2 regions of the Bacillus basilensis genome follow, and region 2 is predicted to be linked to the other one. Evidence: predicted binding sites of a transcription regulator. Region 2 holds the regulator's gene; the other holds the start of a gene.

Region 1 (8,855 bases), on a different contig from region 2:
ACAATCTTTCATTTGATTATGTAAGCACCAAAGCGAGTCAGCGAATATTACGAGAGAAGCGTATAGATGTATTGCGTCATTTTTTCTTATTACCATTTGAAGAGAGTGAGAAAATCAAACAAGGAGAGTTAGAAACTTTAGTCGTATCTGATATTCCGAACTGGGTCAGGTTATATGATTCTATATTAATAGAATATATACATGCCATTTCGCAATTTATCGGTGCGATCATAGCGCTGCAACATATAGATACACAGTTCATCTGGTGGATAACTCCGTTTTTATTTCTAAGTGCAGTTGTTCCAATGATTATGGGCAAAAAGGTAAGAAATATCGCAAGTATTGCTCAAAAAAATCAATCAAGTGTTGTAGAGATGGTTTCACAGTTTGTAAAAGGTGCACAAGATTTACGTAGTTTGCAAAAAGAAAAATGGGCTATTGGCTTATTTAAAGGAGTAACGGTACAATCTTATAAAACAGAAGTAAAGAAGACGATGATGCAACACTGTATTGGAGTAGTTGGAACAGTGATTGAAACAGGAGCATATATCGTTGTTCTTATTATAGGTGCGCAAAAAATAATGCAGGGCGAAATGGAGGTTGGTTCACTTGTTGCAGTTTTAGTGACAATAGAGATGCTCTTTTTCCCTGTCCGTTATGTGGGAGATTTATTAATGATGACACAAGTTGCAGCTGCTTCGGCAAGTAGAGTTTTTTCCTTTTTAGATAAACGAGTGGCAAATAGTAATGTAGAAAGAGCGATGGGGATGACAATAACAAATGTTTCATTTCAGGAAAATGATGAAGAGAAATGCAGAATTCATAATATTGATTTGCAAATTAACCCTGGTGAACTCATTATGATCGTAGGGGAAAGTGGAGCAGGAAAAACAACGCTTTTAAAATTAATGACAGGCTTGTATAAACCATCTAACGGTAGCATTGTTTATTATGGTCAAAAGGCTCGTATGACTACAGTGTGGCATGAACCTCGATTCTTTCGGACGACAGTAAAAGAGAATATGTATTTCGGGGAAGTGGGCTTAGAAAACCAGTTAGAAAAAAATATTGAACTTATAAATGTGAAGCCGATAATTAGAGATTTACCTAAAGGGATTCAAACTGTACTACATAAAAGTGGTGAAGAGTTTTCGGGAGGAGAAAGAAAACGTCTTGCATTATTACGAGCAATTGGTTCAAATCCGAATCTTATTATTTTAGATGAACCGACTGCCGGGTTAGATCCGAGCAATCAAGAAGTTGTTTGGGATATGATTGAAGGACTAGGAAGAGATGTAACGAGAATTGTGGCGACACATGATGTAGAGAAAGTGATACTAGCGGATCGTGTTGTCATAATGAGAGAAGGAAGTATTGTTGCATGTGGAAGTCCTGAAAAATTAATAAATAGTCATTCATTTTGAAAGAGATGTGAATAAAGAGCAGTGCTCTTATCTTTATTCAACGTCATTTATTTGATATTCGATAGATTCTGAATGGTTCAGATCTACGTTAAAAGTAGCAGTCATAAGGAAAGTTGCAATTCCAAGAATTAAGAAAAGGACGAATGAGACTAGAGAAACATAGAGACAAATACGCCCTACTTTCTTTTTTTCAAGATCTTTACTAAAGAGTGAAATGATCCATGTAATAATACCGACTGGGTATAAAAGAAAACTAAGAATATATAATGTTGTTTTTTCGAATGAATTCATAAACAATCCCCCTTTTGTGGTAGGTTTATAACTACGAGAGTAAAAAGGTGAATGGGTCCATAAGAAGATAAGCAACACTTCATCCGTTTGTCTAATTATATGATAAAAAGGAAGGAATTACACTTCAAATAAGAATATTCCAATTATTTTGACTGTGAATATTTCCAAGCTTGTCCGTATAAGCTAAAATAAGGTATATAGCATTTGAATGGATATATTAAAAGAAGATAAACACGTTAGGGTGATATAAAATGTGGCGGAAGCTTATGATTATTGTAGTGTTACTTTGTTTAGCGGGATATGCAGCTTATGAACAGTTTGGTAAAAGCGATCAGGCGGCCCAAGGAGAGCAAGAAAAAAGTGAAGCTGCTATGAAAGAGATGATTGCAAGTAATGGTATTGAAATAGGGAAGAGTGCGCCGGACTTTGAATTAACGAAGTTAGATGGAACGAATGTAAAGTTATCAGATTTAAAAGGAAAGAAAGTGATTTTAAACTTTTGGGCAACGTGGTGTGGACCTTGCCAACAAGAAATGCCTGATATGGAGGCTTTCTATAAAGAACATAAAGAAAATGTAGAAATTTTAGCAATAAATTATACACCTTCAGAAAAAGGTGGGGGAGTAGAAAAGGTAAGTAATTTTGCAAAGGAAAAAGGAATTACTTTTCCTATTTTATTGGACAAAAATATTGATGTGACAACAGCGTATAAAGTAATTACGATCCCAACTTCGTATTTTGTAGATACAAAAGGTGTCATTCAAGATAAGTTTATTGGACCGATGACGCAAAAAGAGATGGAGAAACGGATTGCTAAATTAAAATAATGGTGAAAAGGTAGAGGTGGAAAGTAACCATTTCTGCCTTTTCTTTTTCAAGTAGTGAAAGCTTCGTGATATGATAAAAGAAATATAAACGTTTAGAGATAAAGGAGTGTATTTGGAGTGGGGAATATATCCTTACCGTTAGATTATGTTGTAATTGATTTTGAAACAACAGGATTTAACCCTTATAATGATAAAATTATTCAAGTAGCAGCAGTGAAATATCGTAATCATGAGCTAGTAGATCAATTCGTGTCATACGTGAACCCAGAGCGTCCAATTCCAGGCCGAATAACGAGCTTAACAGGTATTACAAATTATCGTGTTTCAGATGCACCGACAATTGAAGAAGTGTTACCTTTATTTTTAGCATTTTTACATACAAATGTTATTGTGGCTCATAACGCTTCTTTTGATATGCGCTTTTTGAAAAGCAATGTCAATATGCTTGGATTACCGGAACCTAAAAATAAAGTGATTGATACTGTGTTTTTAGCAAAGAAATATATGAAGCACGCGCCTAATCATAAACTTGAAACGTTAAAGCGAATGCTTGGCATTCGTTTAAGTTCTCATAATGCATTTGATGATTGTATTACCTGTGCAGCTGTTTATCAAAAATGTGCATCTATTGAGGAAGAAACAAAGAGAAAATCAAATAAAGACGTACTTGATGAAACTGTGGTATATGAAGTATTAAAAGAAATGCTTGTACGAAATAAACGTAATATTGAATGGATTCGTTACATGAATGTAGGGAATTATTTAGATATAAAAGCTTTTTATCCGGTTATGAGATTAAAAGTAAAAGGTCGAAAGAAATATGTATTAACAGATATATTAGAAGATGATGTGAAAGAAATATGTACGAGCTTACAATGTGAACCGGCGTTAAAAAGTGAAGCTGGTAATACGAGAATTATGCTGAATAGCGTAGAAGATGTTTTAAAATTAGAAAGTTATATTTTAGAACAGTATGATTTCGTACTACAAGCGCTCCATGATTATAAAGAAAATGAAACGAATGCAGATGAAAAACTGAAAGAGTATTTAAATGTTATGGTATAAAAAACTCCGTATACAATTTATTGTATACGGAGTTTTTTTAGGAGTATTAAAACATAAAATTTTCTTGCAAATCTGATTAAAGAGTTTTTCATTTGCTCATACTATGTAATAAGAAAGTAAAGGAGAGAGGGTGAACAGCATGAGAAGAAGTCGCCGTAAATCATTTGACGAACTTGTGAAAGAAAATAAACAACAATTATTAAGCGATCGTGATGCAATCGATCGTATTGAAGAACGTATTGAAAAACGTTATGAAATGAAACTTTTTAAGCAAGCTGAATAATTCTTAACACTAGTACGATACTAGTGTTAAGGAGGCGATAGTAATGGGTAATCCGAAAAAGAATTCAAAAGACTTTGCACCGAATCATATTGGAACACAATCAAAAAAAGCTGGTGGCAATAAAGGAAAGCAAATGCAAGACCAAACGGGCAAACAACCGATTGTTGATAACGGTTAAAGAAAAGGAGAATATTACATTCTCCTTTTTTATGTATAAATTTGAGGCAAGATAGGTAACTTAAGATGGTGTGTATATACAATATTAGGAGGGAAGTACATGCCAAATCCAGATAATCGAAGTGACAACGCTGAAAAGTTACAAGAAATGGTGCAAAATACAATTGATAACTTTAATGAAGCAAAAGAAACAGCGGAACTTTCTAATGAAAAAGATCGTGCTGCTATTGAAGCAAAAAATCAAAGACGTTTAGAAAGTATTGACTCATTAAAAAGTGAAATCAAAGATGAATCTTAACAGAATGTACAAAAAGGGCTGACTTATGTCAGCCCTTTTTTGTAATCGTAAAGTTTTCAACGAGTAAACGCCAATTTTGCGGGAATGGTAAACCTATCTTCCAATAGCTAATACCGCCTATACCTTGTTCTTTCATTAAATTGAATTTACTTTGAACAGACCGTGAATCTTCAAACCAAACTTCGTGTTGTACACCATTTTCATCGAAATAATTAAAATGAGGAGCTTGAGCTGTGAAATCATAGCGGATAGGAACATTGTATTTACGAGCTAGTGCAACAGCTGCAATAGAGCTAATTGCTTTTGCAGGTGGATTTCCTTCTTTGAATGGAAGTTTCCAATCGAAACCGTATAAATTTTGCCCCATCATAATTTTTTGTGGAGGCATTTGAGATTTTGCATATTGAAGTACTTCTTTTACAGGACCGATAGGAGAGATCGCCATCGGTGGCCCGCCTTGCCATCCCCAGTCATATGTCATAATGACGACGAAATCAACAATTTGTCCTTGTGCTTTATAATCGTGAGCTTCGAAAAATTTTCCCTTTTGATTTGAACTTGTTTTCGGTACAAGCGTTGTGCTTAGCGTGTATCCATTAGGTAATCGTGTTTTTACATTTCGTAAAAAACGATTATACGCTTCACGATCTTCAGGTGCCACACTCTCGAAATCAAAATGAATGTCTCGCATACCGTACTTCTCAGCAGTTTGCAAAATGTTTGTAATAAATTTATTTTGGATTGTTGCGTCCCGTAAAATAACTGATGTCAGATCGGCACTGAAATTTCCATTTTCAATATTTGTAATAACAAGCATAGGGATGGTGTTGCCTTGCGTTGCAATATTAGCGATTTTAGCTGTTTCGGTTGGTTCTTTTAATGTACCATCTCTTTTGGCTTCAAAACTAAAGTAGGCTAAATACGTTAAAAATGGGTTGATAGCACGTGTAGCATTTACCAAACTTTCTTTTATTGGAATTGTTGAAGGTTGTAAATAAGCGATGGATTCTACCGCTCGTTTTGTCCCTTTCGGTATATATAATTGCTGTCCAACATGGAGAATGGATTTTAAAGATAAGTTATTAACTTTAGCTAAACTAGCGAGAGGAACGTTATATGTCTGAGAGATTCGATATAGGCTATCGCCAGGCTGTACATAATAATTATTCCCTTTCGTATTCACGATCAGTGCCTGACCAACAACGAGTGTTTCAGCTGGATTTAATCCATTGTCTTTTACTATCTCGTTAGGTGTTGATCCATATTTTGATGCCAAGCTATATACGCTATCACCGCTACGAACAGTTACAATTTGAATCATATGCTTGCTCCTTTCAGTAAAAGATTCACTGTTTTTATTTTATTTTTGTTGTCACTGTATTATGATTAAATGTATGCAAGGCAGCAGAAGTGAAAGAAGGCGAATACATATGTTTGTAGCAGAACATGAAGTTGAAATCCGTTATGCGGAAACAGATCAAATGGGTGTTGTTTACCATTCAAACTATTTGGTGTGGCTGGAATTAGGTCGCACGAAACTTATACAAGATTTAGGTTTTTCATATGTTGAAATGGAGAAAGAGGGTATTATTTCTCCTGTGTTAGATTTGCAAATTTCATATCGTAAAGCGATGCGTTACGGTGAAAAAGCAATTGTGAAAACATGGGTGGACACTGTGAGCCCGCTTCGCGTGGTATATGGTTATGAAATATATAACGGCGAAGGTGAACTTTGTATTACCGCAAGTACGACGAATATTTGTGCGAAAAAAGAAGGGTTCAGGCCCGTATCATTTAAAAAGTTCTATCCTGAGTGGTATGCGAAATATGAGGAAATTAAGAAAAAATAAAAAACGTGGCAGAAGCCACGTTTTTTCTATTTTTCATAATTAAATTGCGGGAAATCATCACCGTCGTTAAATGTAACAACTAAATTATGTCCATCGAAGAACCACTCATCATCGCTTTCAATAAAGAAGTTAATATCTTCTTCTTGAATTTGAACAGCAGGGTGTGCAGGGTCATCTTTACGAATACCTAAAGAAAGTCCTTTTTGCACAGTGCTGCAACCACCGTATTGTACGAAAAAGCGTAGTGTTTCACCTGATTGTAAGTTTAATTCGTTTTTATACCATTGTGCTGCTTCTTTTGTTACGGAAAGATTCATGTATAGTTCCTCCAAATTATGTTGCTTTTTCTTTAGTATAAAAAATAACGCAAAAAGACGCTATTAATATGCTTCACGTTTTCTTTTTGCGTTATGTGGGTTACGATCTTATTTTTGCTTTTTTGAAAAGTTTGCTTTCGGTTCAGTTTTATTTATAATTCGTCCAATATTTGCACGGTGTTTATAAATAACCATACCTGCTAATAAACACATCGCAATAATGAAGATTTTATCCCCGCTAACAATTGATGCGATAACGGCAACGACAGCTGTTACCATAGAAGAAAGTGACACGTATCTTGTTGTAAATAAAAGGCTGAAAAAGACAACAGCTAATATTGCAAAAACAACTGGTGAGTAGCATAAAAGCACGCCAGCAGAAGTTGCAACTGCTTTACCACCACGGAATTTCGCGAAAATCGGATACACATGTCCAAGAACAGCTGCTAATCCGAACCATAGTGGATGAACATCTAACCCGAAAATAATCGGTAGACTCGTTGCTAATGTACCTTTTAAAATGTCAGCAATTGTAACGATAAAACCTGCTTTTTTCCCTAGTGTGCGGAATGTATTTGTCCCGCCCAAATTACCGCTTCCATGCTCACGAATGTCAATTCCATAACCAATCTTTCCAACGACTAGTGCAAATGGGATCGAGCCAAGTAAGTAGGCAACGATAAATAAAAGATATGTAGTAACCATAAGTTCAGTCTCCTTTATTCAAATGTGTTGATAAAGGGTAAAAAGAGTTTTTCCCGTATATTGTACCATACATTTGTAAAGAGCACATTTCTTTTTTGTAAATGAAAAATTCATTATTTCGTGCAAAAAATTTCACAGGAATGTTACATTTCTCACAGAAACAATAAGACTATATGTAGTAACATTTTAATCAAAAGACAACAACATATTGGTGGAGGGTTATAAATGTTACAAAAAAATACACGTGGAGAAGAATTAATGAGAGTGTTTGAGACAATTGTCCACGGCAATGAACAAGATTTAATGCAAGAAAATGCAAATGTAGATGGCCGCTCTCCGATGGGAGTAATGGGAACGTTCGCATCTGAGAGTGCGAAATATTATGCAGTTGAAAATTTATTGTCAGATCAAGTGAAAAAAGCGATAAATCAAAATATATTATATCCACATGACTTAGATTTTTATGCGACTGGGACAACGACTTGTTCGCAAATTCCATTAGCGCAAATGCTTGCTAACGGTTTTCATACAGGACATGGCCATATGAGACAACCGCAAGACATTAAAAGTGCATTGGCTCTTTCGTCTATTATTTTTCAAGCGAATCAAAATATGCAGCATGGTGGTCAATCGTTTGCACTCTTTGATATTGATTTAGCTCCATATGTGAGAAAAACAGTAGAGAGACATAAGAAACGATTACAGTCATATCCGCTTACGAAAGAACAAATAGAAGAATTTGCATGGAAAGAAACAGAAAATGATACGTATCAGGCTTGTGAAGCGTTTATTCATAATTCAAATAGTATGCATAGTAGGGGCGGGGGACAAGTACCGTTTATTTCTATTAATTATGGAACAGATACATCAAAAGAGGGACGATTATTAGTTAGACAGCTTTTAAAAGCGACACAAGCTGGTCTTGGTAAAGGGGAAACACCAATTTTTCCTATTCAAATTTTTAAAATGAAAAAAGGTGTGAACTTTGAAGAAAGTGATCCGAACTATGATTTATTTGAATTAGCGTTAGAAACAACGGCTGAAAGATTATTCCCTAACTTTTCATTTTTAGATGCGCCATTTAATGCAGTGCATTATGATGGACGACCGGAAAGTGAAGTATGTTACATGGGATGCCGTACTCGTGTTATGTCTAACATACATGGAGAAGAAACAGCGATTGGAAGAGGCAATTTATCATTTACGTCTATTAATTTAGTGAAATTAGCGTTAATTAGTGGTTCAAAAGAAGCGTTTTTTGAAGCGTTAAATTATTACTTAGATTTAGGAATTAAGCAATTATTAGAACGATTTGAGTACCAATGTACGAAGCGAGCTAGAGATTTTCGATTTTTATATTCACAAGGTGTATGGCGCGGAGGAGAAACGTTACAGCCTGAAGATTCTGTAGCATCCATTTTAAAACAAGGGACGTTAAGCCTTGGGTTTATCGGTCTTGCGGAGTGTTTAGTAGCTTTAACAGGAAAGCATCATGGAGAAGATGAAGAATCGTGGAAACTTGGATATGGAATTATTTCCTTTATGAGAGATAGAATGGATAAAGCGACAGAAGAACATGAACTGAATTTCTCAGTAATTGCAACTCCTGCAGAAGGGT
Region 2 (8,855 bases):
AATATCATCTAACATTAAAACTTGTACGCGTTTCACTGCATCAATCTTTTCCCCAATCGAATTATCTTGAATCGAACTTTTAATTTCACGTAGAAATTCAGGGAAATATACGAGCATCGAACTAATTTTCTTTCGAGCAAGCTCATTCGCAATTGCTCCTAATAAATACGTTTTCCCTACACCAAATTTACCGTACAAATATAAACCTTGTACTTTTTTACCAGGTTCATATGTACTTAAAAATTCATTGGCTGCACCGATTGCATCAATACGCGCATCTAAATCAGACGGATCTAAGTTTTCCATCGTTGCCTGTAAAATGTCAGTTGGCATATATACACTTTGAACGAGTTTTTCATATTTCTTTCTCTCGTCATATGCTACTTTTCTAACGCAACGATCGTATTGAATATCAATCATCTTCCCTTGAATAACAAGCTTTGGCTCATATCCTTGCAGCATGTTTTTACACGAACCTAGATCTGGACAATCTGCGCAACCTACACTTTGTCCAATATATTCGTATAATTTTACAAGACTGCGCTCAATCATAGAAGTTGTTACTTCACCTTTATGTTCGTCTATAAATTCTTTCACACGCGGATGTGCCATTACTTCCGCCTTTAATACTTCATATCTATTTTTAAAATTTTCATTTTCCATTAACTTTGCAAATGAATTTTGAATATGCTCCATTTTCTCACCTCAAAGAGCGTTCATTCTCTTCTATTAATCACGCTTATATTTTTTCAACACTTCTTCTAGTCGTTTTCGTTCATCATCTAACGTATTTGCATCTTTTTTCTTACTTACATCTTTCTTCACTGTTTCTGTTTCTTTCTCTTGTTCTTCCGGCTCTTCTTTCAGCCAATCTGGTACCATTTCTTTTCGGACCGTTTTCTTCGACGTACGGCCTTTCTTCTTCGTCTCAGCCCATTCTTGATATTGACGGTTTTCTTCTTTCGCTAACGCCATTGCTTCAGCTACTGTACCAACCTTTTTGCGTGCCCAATGCCCTGCAATCTTCTCCACATACGTTTTCGCAAGTTTCATATCTGAGCGTAGCATAACGTAATAAATAAGTACATTCACAACACCTGGCGTTAACTTTTGATTAATCATTACATCTTCAACGATTTGCAAGTCAGCCTTCGTCGCCTCTGCACCACCAGAAATCTCTTTCAATAGTTGTTTTGGTGAGATTTCCTCTAACTGTTTTATTAACATCTCTTCTTGCGTAGAAGGCTCTTTCTCTTTCATCATACGTGCAGCGTGAGGCTGTACTCTTTCACTTAATACAGGTAATGCTTGACCGTTTTCGAACTGATACCAATCACGTGCTCCTTTTCTAAGCCTTTCAATATCAATTGTCTGCATCTCTGTCACCGCACCAAGAACGATATTTTGCATCGATAACACATCTACACCGTATACGTAAGCAAGCGTAATGACGCATTCCCGCACTTGATCTGTAATCGCCTTTTTAGGAACAAGAGCGGACAAGCCATCTACAAATAAGGAGAAATCAAAGAAGTCATTCCAAACTTTCGGAGCGTCCCCCTTCTCGTTACTTGGCATAGCTGTCGTTTTTGGAATACGAAGATCTTCTTGCGCATGCTCAAGCTGACCTGGATTAAACGAACCAAACACATCATTGAAAGAACGTGTAACATTTTCATAAGATACAAAATCAAATTCTTCTTCTAAGAAATATTGCTTTACTTGATTATATTTTGTCCGACTCAATCGATTGTATAAAAAGATACTTAAAACAATATCATCAAAAAACTGTTTCGGCGATAAAGGTGGTTGCAGCTCGTATATAAACATTCGAATATCTTTTTCTTTCTTAATATATACTTTCAAAAGCCCAATTGCCTCTAACTTTACCCGTTCCTCATATATTTCGGGAAGCTGCATTTGCATGATCACCATAAGGGAATGATGCGTATTCTCTTTTCCAAACACACGATCCTGCTCTAACTCTCCCCATAGCGTCATGTACAAGCTAAACGCTCTACTACCTATTAACGGCTGATACAACATCGTTAACACTTTTCGGTCGTAATTATGCAGTAACCCTTTCGCACTTACTTTATAACGATCAATTGGCAATAGCTCCATCCATGACTGTTTTTCCATTCTTGCTTTTCCTTTCTCTCATCCAATCTATCCTCTACTTCATTCGTTCTATCTTCATTATATAATTTCTTAGCGAAAAAGAGCTATTAGCTTTCGCTTCTAGCTCTCTTATCTCATTACTTACGGTATGTAAAGAGAATACAATACAGATTCTACTCTCTTTCTTTTTGCAGTATATCTTTTAATTCTTCAATAAATACATTTAAATCTTTAAATTGGCGATATACAGATGCAAAACGTACGTAAGCAACATCATCAATATCACGCAGTTCTTCCATAACAATTTCGCCAATCATATCACTTTTCACTTCTGATATACCTAAATTACGAAGTTCACGTTCCACACTTTGAGTTACTTCTTCTAATTGCCTTAAAGATACTGGTCTTTTTTCGCACGCTTTAATTAAGCCACGTAAAATCTTTTCTTTATTAAACTCTTCTCGTGTGCCTTCTTTTTTTACAACGATAAGAGGTGACTCTTCTACTCTTTCGAATGTCGTAAAGCGGCTTAAACAACTTTCACACTCTCTCCTTCTTCGAATAGAGCGCCCCTCGTCTACCGGACGCGAATCTAACACTCTTGTACCATTATGAGAACAGGATGGACAACGCAATATATTCACTCCTTTACACTATACTCTTTATTTTTTCTCAACTTACTTCATCTGACAATATATATACAATATTATATAACTCATTCTAACTCTCTTACCACTTTAAGTTTAAGCGCATTATTTTATCATCCCGTTTTCAAAAATAAGATGGTAGATAGGGTGCTAACTTATTCGTAAGAGCTCAGTTTATCTAACTAACAAGTACGTTATATTTTTCCTTTTTTATAAACTAAAAAAGAGGTGCATTATACACCTCTTTACATTTTAAATCAATTATGTTCTTTTTTAAAGAGCTTTTGTTTCTCTCTGCTTAATTTCGAAGCTACCAGTGCCTCGAGGAAGCTCGATGCTCTCACGCGTTTTCGCGTTTAAACCTTCTGCAATATATTCTGCAGCAACATTTGGATCAATACGATCCCCACAAGTATAAACATCAATACTTGCGTAACCGTGCTCCGGAAAGCTATGAATTGTTAAATGTGATTCCGAGATAATTACTACTCCACTTACACCTTGTGGTGCAAATTTATGGAAAGCAACCTCACGCACTTCAGCACCAGCTCTTAGTGCTGCATCCACAAATAATTGTTCAATATACGGCATGTCATTAAGCTTGTCGAAATCGCAATCCCAAAGTTCAGCGATTACGTGACGACCCATCGTATCCATAGTATCCATTCTACAGTTCCCCCTTGTAAATTTATTCTAACTGTTCGAATTGAAAACTAATTTGCAATTTGGCTTGCTCCACTACCACGGGGGAAAGTTAGTCCAGAGAGGTCCTAACCCTTTAAGTAGTGACTACGTACCTCAGCTCTTAAGTTTACGAGTGTTAGTATACTTTGTTTATTTTCATTTTGCAACAACAGTTTTTTCGATTTTCTGTCATATTTTCCTCTTTACTTTTCCCTAAAAAAAAGAAATGATTCACAAATACAGTAATAACAACGCTTCGTGGTATGTCCACTTTCCAAAATATACTCATATAATTTTTTTCCTTTTCAGAAAAAATTAAAAAAAGAGAGGGCAATATTCACTTGCCCTCTCCCTTATTCACTTAAATATGTTGCACATTTTTTTGTTTCGCTAATTCGTCAACAACTAACGTTACAAGATCTACAACACGACGAGAGTAGCCCCACTCGTTATCATACCAAGCAAGTACTTTTACTTTACGATCACCCATTACCATTGTAGATAAACCATCAATAATAGCTGAGTGTGTATTTGTATTAAAGTCAATAGATACTAAAGGCTCTTCACTGAATTCTACAATGCCTTTTAACGCACCGTTTGCAACAGTTTTGAATGCATCGTTAATAGCTTCAACTGTCACATCACGTTTTACATCTACTACTAAGTCAACAAGAGACACGTTTGGTGTTGGTACACGAAGTGCCATACCATGCAGTTTTCCGTTTAAATGTGGAAGAACCTTTGCTAGCGCTTTCGCAGCACCTGTCGTTGTCGGAATGATTGATTGTCCGCAAGCACGTGCTCTTCTTAAATCTTTATGTGGGTTATCAATATTTTTTTGGTCATTTGTATAAGCGTGAACAGTCGTCATTAAACCGTTTTCAATTCCAAACTGCTCATCTAACACCTTCACAACAGGTGCTAAACAGTTTGTTGTACAAGATGCATTTGAAATAACGGTATGTTTTGTAATATCTAATTGGTCTTCGTTCACACCAACTACAATTGTTACATCTTCATTTTTACCAGGCGCTGTTAAAATAACTTTTTTCGCTCCAGCTTCAACATGAAGAATTGCTTTTTCTTTTGAATTAAATTTACCAGTTGCTTCAATTACAACTTCAACACCTAAATCTGTCCAAGGCAATTCCTTTGGATCGCGGTTGTTTAAAAGGCGAATCATTTTCCCATCAACTAATAAGTGATCTTCAAATGCTTCTACTGTTCCGTCAAACTTACCGTGAACTGTATCATATTTAATTAAATGTGCTAACGTTTCAGATGGATAGCTTGCATTGATTGCTACAATTTCGAATGCGCTTTCTTTTATTGCCTGACGAAATACCATTCTCCCAATACGTCCAAATCCATTAATTGCCACACGAGTCATAATATGTTATCCCCCTTGAATGCGTTATACTATTTATCTCCAATCCCAATAATAGTATAACACAAAAAGGGGATATGTCACTAAGCATTTTCATTAATTTCACAATTTTTTAGTCAATAATGTTCCAATTCTTTAAAATAACCTGCAATTGTGTTTTCGTTCCCATAATTGTGCCATCATTATTTATCACTTCATCTGCATTCTTCACCTTTTCTTCTAATGGCATTTGAGATTGAATGCGAGCTGTTGCTTCTTCTTCTGAAAAATTATTTCGCTTCATTAAACGTTCTAATTGCGTTTGTGGCTTAACTGCTACAACTAAAACGCGGTCAACGAGACTTGTTAATTTGCTTTCAAATAAGAGAGGAATATCTAACACAACCGCTTGCATACCTTCTTTTATGTACATTTCTTTTTGCCTATTCATTTCCTCACGCACTGCAGGATGAACAATTTTATTTAACTGCAATCGTTTTTCTTCATTATAGAAAACGACACTTCCTAGTTTTGGACGATCTAATTCTCCATCTTCTTGTAACACTTCCGTTCCAAATGCCTCTACAATTTTGTTATATGCAGGTTTTCCTTGTTCTACAACTTCTCGCGCAATAATATCTGCATCAATAACTGGTATACTCAGTTCACGAAACATTTGAGACACTGTACTTTTTCCACTTGCAATGCCTCCCGTTAATCCAATTACTACTGTCATCATAATCCTCCTCACAATATAAAAGGCGCGAAACTAATGTTCCACGCCCATACTTACATTTTCCAAATTCCAATAATAATGAGTAATACCCCAGGCAGGAATGTAAATTTTTGTAACCATTTCATATTTGATAAAACTGTTCCAAGTTTCATTCCAATAAATAAAAACAAAGAACTCATCACTGCAACTAATATCGCCATCATAGCCGGTGCATACCCTAATAAAGATGCACCAATTCCAGCACCGAACGAATCTACAGATAGAGCAATACCAAGAAGCAATGCTTCTCCTGCAGAAATGGTGCCTGATTTATCGAAATCTGCTACAGTCGGTTTCCGTAAAATTTGAATCACTAACCCAAGCGAGGCAATCTCTAATTTCCAGACCTTCTCCTCTTGCTTCAGCTCTTCTTTTTTCTCACTTCGAAAAAATTGATATAATACCCAAATTCCTATTCCAATAAGAACAAGCCCACCGATACGCGTTGCGATAACAGGTGAAAATATTTTCGTGATCATATGTCCAATCCCCATTGAAACAAGCATAACAGCCGCTGAACACATTCCGATAATTATAATTGATCTTAGTGGAATTCTTACACTTCTTAAACCATATGTTAGCCCTACACTACAGCTATCTAAGCTTAATGTAAAAGCTAATAAAATAAGAGATAAATAAAGGTACATCGGTAAGCTCCTCCCTTATACATAGCTCTGCTGTATGTATATGACAAATGCCTATCCGATGTTATCTCTTTTCTATATTCTCGGCTGACAAATTGGGCAGTAATGCGTTCCTCTTCCGCCAACAACTGTTTTTTCTAATATCGTACCGCAAGTCACACACGGTTCTCCTTTTTTTCCATATACATTTAGAAGTTCTTGGAATGAGCCAATTTGCCCTTGTGAGTTGATATATGTTCGAATTGTACTTCCGCCTCGCTTTACCGCTTCGCCTAGCGTTGTAACAGTCGCCTCGTAAATTCGTTCGATTTCTTCTGCTGTTAAAGACGACGCTTCTCGTTCTGGGTGAATTTGAGAACGGAATAGAACTTCATCTACATATATATTTCCAAGCCCCACTAAAAGACGCTGGTCTAATAATACAACTTTTATTTTGCGATTTGTCTTTTGCAATCTTTCTTGTAAATATTGCGGTGTCAATTCAGCATCAAATGGCTCCGGACCTAAGTCAGCGAGAGGCATTTGATTCAACTCTTCACCTTTCTTAAAGAGATGCATCGTACCAAACTTTCTCACATCTTTATAATGTAATTCAGTTCCATCTGTAAATAAGAAACGGACGTGCGTATGCTTATCAATTGGCTCATCCTCTTGATGCAGTAAAAACTTACCTTCCATACGCAAATGTGAAACAATAACATAATTCGTTACATATAAAAGCAAAAACTTTCCTCTTCGCTTTATATTTTCAATCTTCTCGCCTCTTAGCATTTCTTTAAAGATTTCTGCATCATCCGGTCGTTTTACTATTTTCGGATAGGTAACAATAACATCTTCAATCGTTTTTCCTGTTACAAGATTTTCAAGTGTCCGTCTGACGTTTTCAACCTCTGGTAATTCAGGCATTTCATCACTTCCTTATTTTGCGTCGTACCAAGTTGGACCGTACGAATAATCAACTTTCAGCGGAACTGCAAGTTCAATTGCATGCTCCATCACTTCTGGTACAAGCTTCTCTAATTTTTCAATTTCTTCTTTTGGTGCTTCAAATATCAATTCATCGTGTACTTGCAGAAGAAGACGCGCTTGTAATCCTTCTTCTTCTAAACGATCTGCCATAATAATCATCGCTTTTTTAATAATATCTGCTGCAGTACCTTGAATTGGTGTATTCATAGCTGTACGCTCAGCAAAGCTACGTAAATTGAAATTACGACTCGTAATTTCCGGAATGTAACGGCGGCGATTTAATAATGTAGCCACATATCCTTTTTGCTTCGCATCTTTTACGATGTCATTCATGTATTCTTGTACACCAGGGAAACTTTCTAAATACTTCTCAATAAATTCCGCTGCTGCTTTTCTTGTAATTCCTAAGTTTTGTGAAAGACCATAATCACTAATACCATATACAATTCCGAAGTTAACAGCTTTCGCTTGTCGTCTCATATTTGAAGTTACTTCATCTTTTTCAACGCCAAATACATCCATAGCTGTTTTCGTATGAATATCCATGTCATTTTGGAAAGCTTCAACTAGCCCTTTATCGTTTGCAATATGAGCTAATACACGAAGTTCGATTTGTGAATAATCTGCCGCATACATAATCCATCCTTCTTCTGATGGAACGAATGCCTGACGAATCTTTCTTCCTTCTTCTAATCGAATCGGGATATTTTGCAAGTTTGGATCCGTTGAACTTAATCGACCTGTTTGCGTTAATACTTGATTGAAACGAGTATGGATTTTAGATGAATCTTCATGTACAACTTTTAATAAACCTTCAATATAAGTTGAGTTTAGTTTCCCTAATTGACGATAATGTAAAATGTTTGGAATAATTTCATGGTGATCCATAAGCTTGTCTAGTACATCAGCTGACGTAGAATAACCTGTTTTCGTCTTTTTAATAACTGGTAAGTTTAAGTTCTCAAACAGAATAACACCAAGCTGCTTCGGTGAATTAATATTAAATTCTGTTCCCGCAAGCTTATAAATTTCCTGTTCCATTTCCTTTAATCTACCTGCAAGTTCTTCTCCCATACTACGAAGACGTTCCGTATCAACTTTTACACCTTTTACTTCCATATCAGCTAATACACGCGCAAGTGGTAATTCTAACTCTGTAAACAGGTCATATTGCTCATTCTTTTCTAACTCTTCAATGAATGTTTGCTTTACATCATATAATACATGCACTTTACGAGCTACATGCTCCGCTACTACCTCTAGCTCTGGAACAGCACGCTTCGCGCCTTTTCCGTAAACTTCTTCATCCGATTTCACAGCATGCGTTTCTTTCATTTTCGCTACAGTACGGAAATCTTTATCTGTGTCAGCCGGGTCAAGTAAATAAGCAGCGATTAATAGATCAAAATCAATCCCTTGTATATCTATACCGTTCCATTTCAGTGCAACGATTGCACGCTTCGCATCAAATGTATGCTTTCTCATCTCTCCATCTGCAAGCCAGTCTTTAAATGCGTCTGACTTAAGAGCAATGTCTGTCTGAATAAAGTAGCAACCATTTTCATTTTGAATACCAAAACCTTGAATGTCTGCTTTATGATAGTTATCTTCTTGTACTTCAACAATAAGCGCACTATCTTGCTGAAGCA

The links. Region 2 encodes NrdR, which represses ribonucleotide reductase genes. Its sites were predicted from a motif close to AACACNATATATNGTGTT; they were not measured.
Region 1: the regulator NrdR is predicted to act here: its motif matches at 7,403-7,420, upstream of ACQVV1_RS07075 (anaerobic ribonucleoside triphosphate reductase).

Annotation. Positions count from the first base shown of each region.
Region 1 is NZ_JBNTQO010000003.1:83,383-92,237, forward strand. It holds gene ACQVV1_RS07020 (ABC transporter ATP-binding protein) at 1-1,424, shown strand, start outside; gene ACQVV1_RS07025 (hypothetical protein) at 1,458-1,715, opposite strand; gene ACQVV1_RS07030 (TlpA family protein disulfide reductase) at 1,967-2,542, shown strand; gene ACQVV1_RS07035 (3'-5' exonuclease) at 2,660-3,607, shown strand; gene ACQVV1_RS07040 (FbpB family small basic protein) at 3,747-3,890, shown strand; gene sspN (acid-soluble spore protein SspN) at 3,934-4,068, shown strand; gene tlp (small acid-soluble spore protein Tlp) at 4,168-4,365, shown strand; gene ACQVV1_RS07055 (glycoside hydrolase family 18 protein) at 4,394-5,686, opposite strand; gene ACQVV1_RS07060 (acyl-CoA thioesterase) at 5,796-6,215, shown strand; gene ACQVV1_RS07065 (HesB/YadR/YfhF family protein) at 6,242-6,532, opposite strand; gene plsY (glycerol-3-phosphate 1-O-acyltransferase PlsY) at 6,641-7,237, opposite strand; gene ACQVV1_RS07075 (anaerobic ribonucleoside triphosphate reductase) at 7,463-8,855, shown strand, end outside.
Region 2 is NZ_JBNTQO010000012.1:34,391-43,245, forward strand. It holds gene dnaI (primosomal protein DnaI) at 1-696, opposite strand, end outside; gene ACQVV1_RS20240 (replication initiation and membrane attachment family protein) at 730-2,142, opposite strand; gene nrdR (transcriptional regulator NrdR) at 2,295-2,756, opposite strand; gene speD (adenosylmethionine decarboxylase) at 3,042-3,425, opposite strand; gene ACQVV1_RS20255 (glyceraldehyde-3-phosphate dehydrogenase) at 3,814-4,842, opposite strand; gene coaE (dephospho-CoA kinase) at 4,952-5,554, opposite strand; gene ytaF (sporulation membrane protein YtaF) at 5,608-6,240, opposite strand; gene mutM (DNA-formamidopyrimidine glycosylase) at 6,313-7,143, opposite strand; gene polA (DNA polymerase I) at 7,156-8,855, opposite strand, start outside.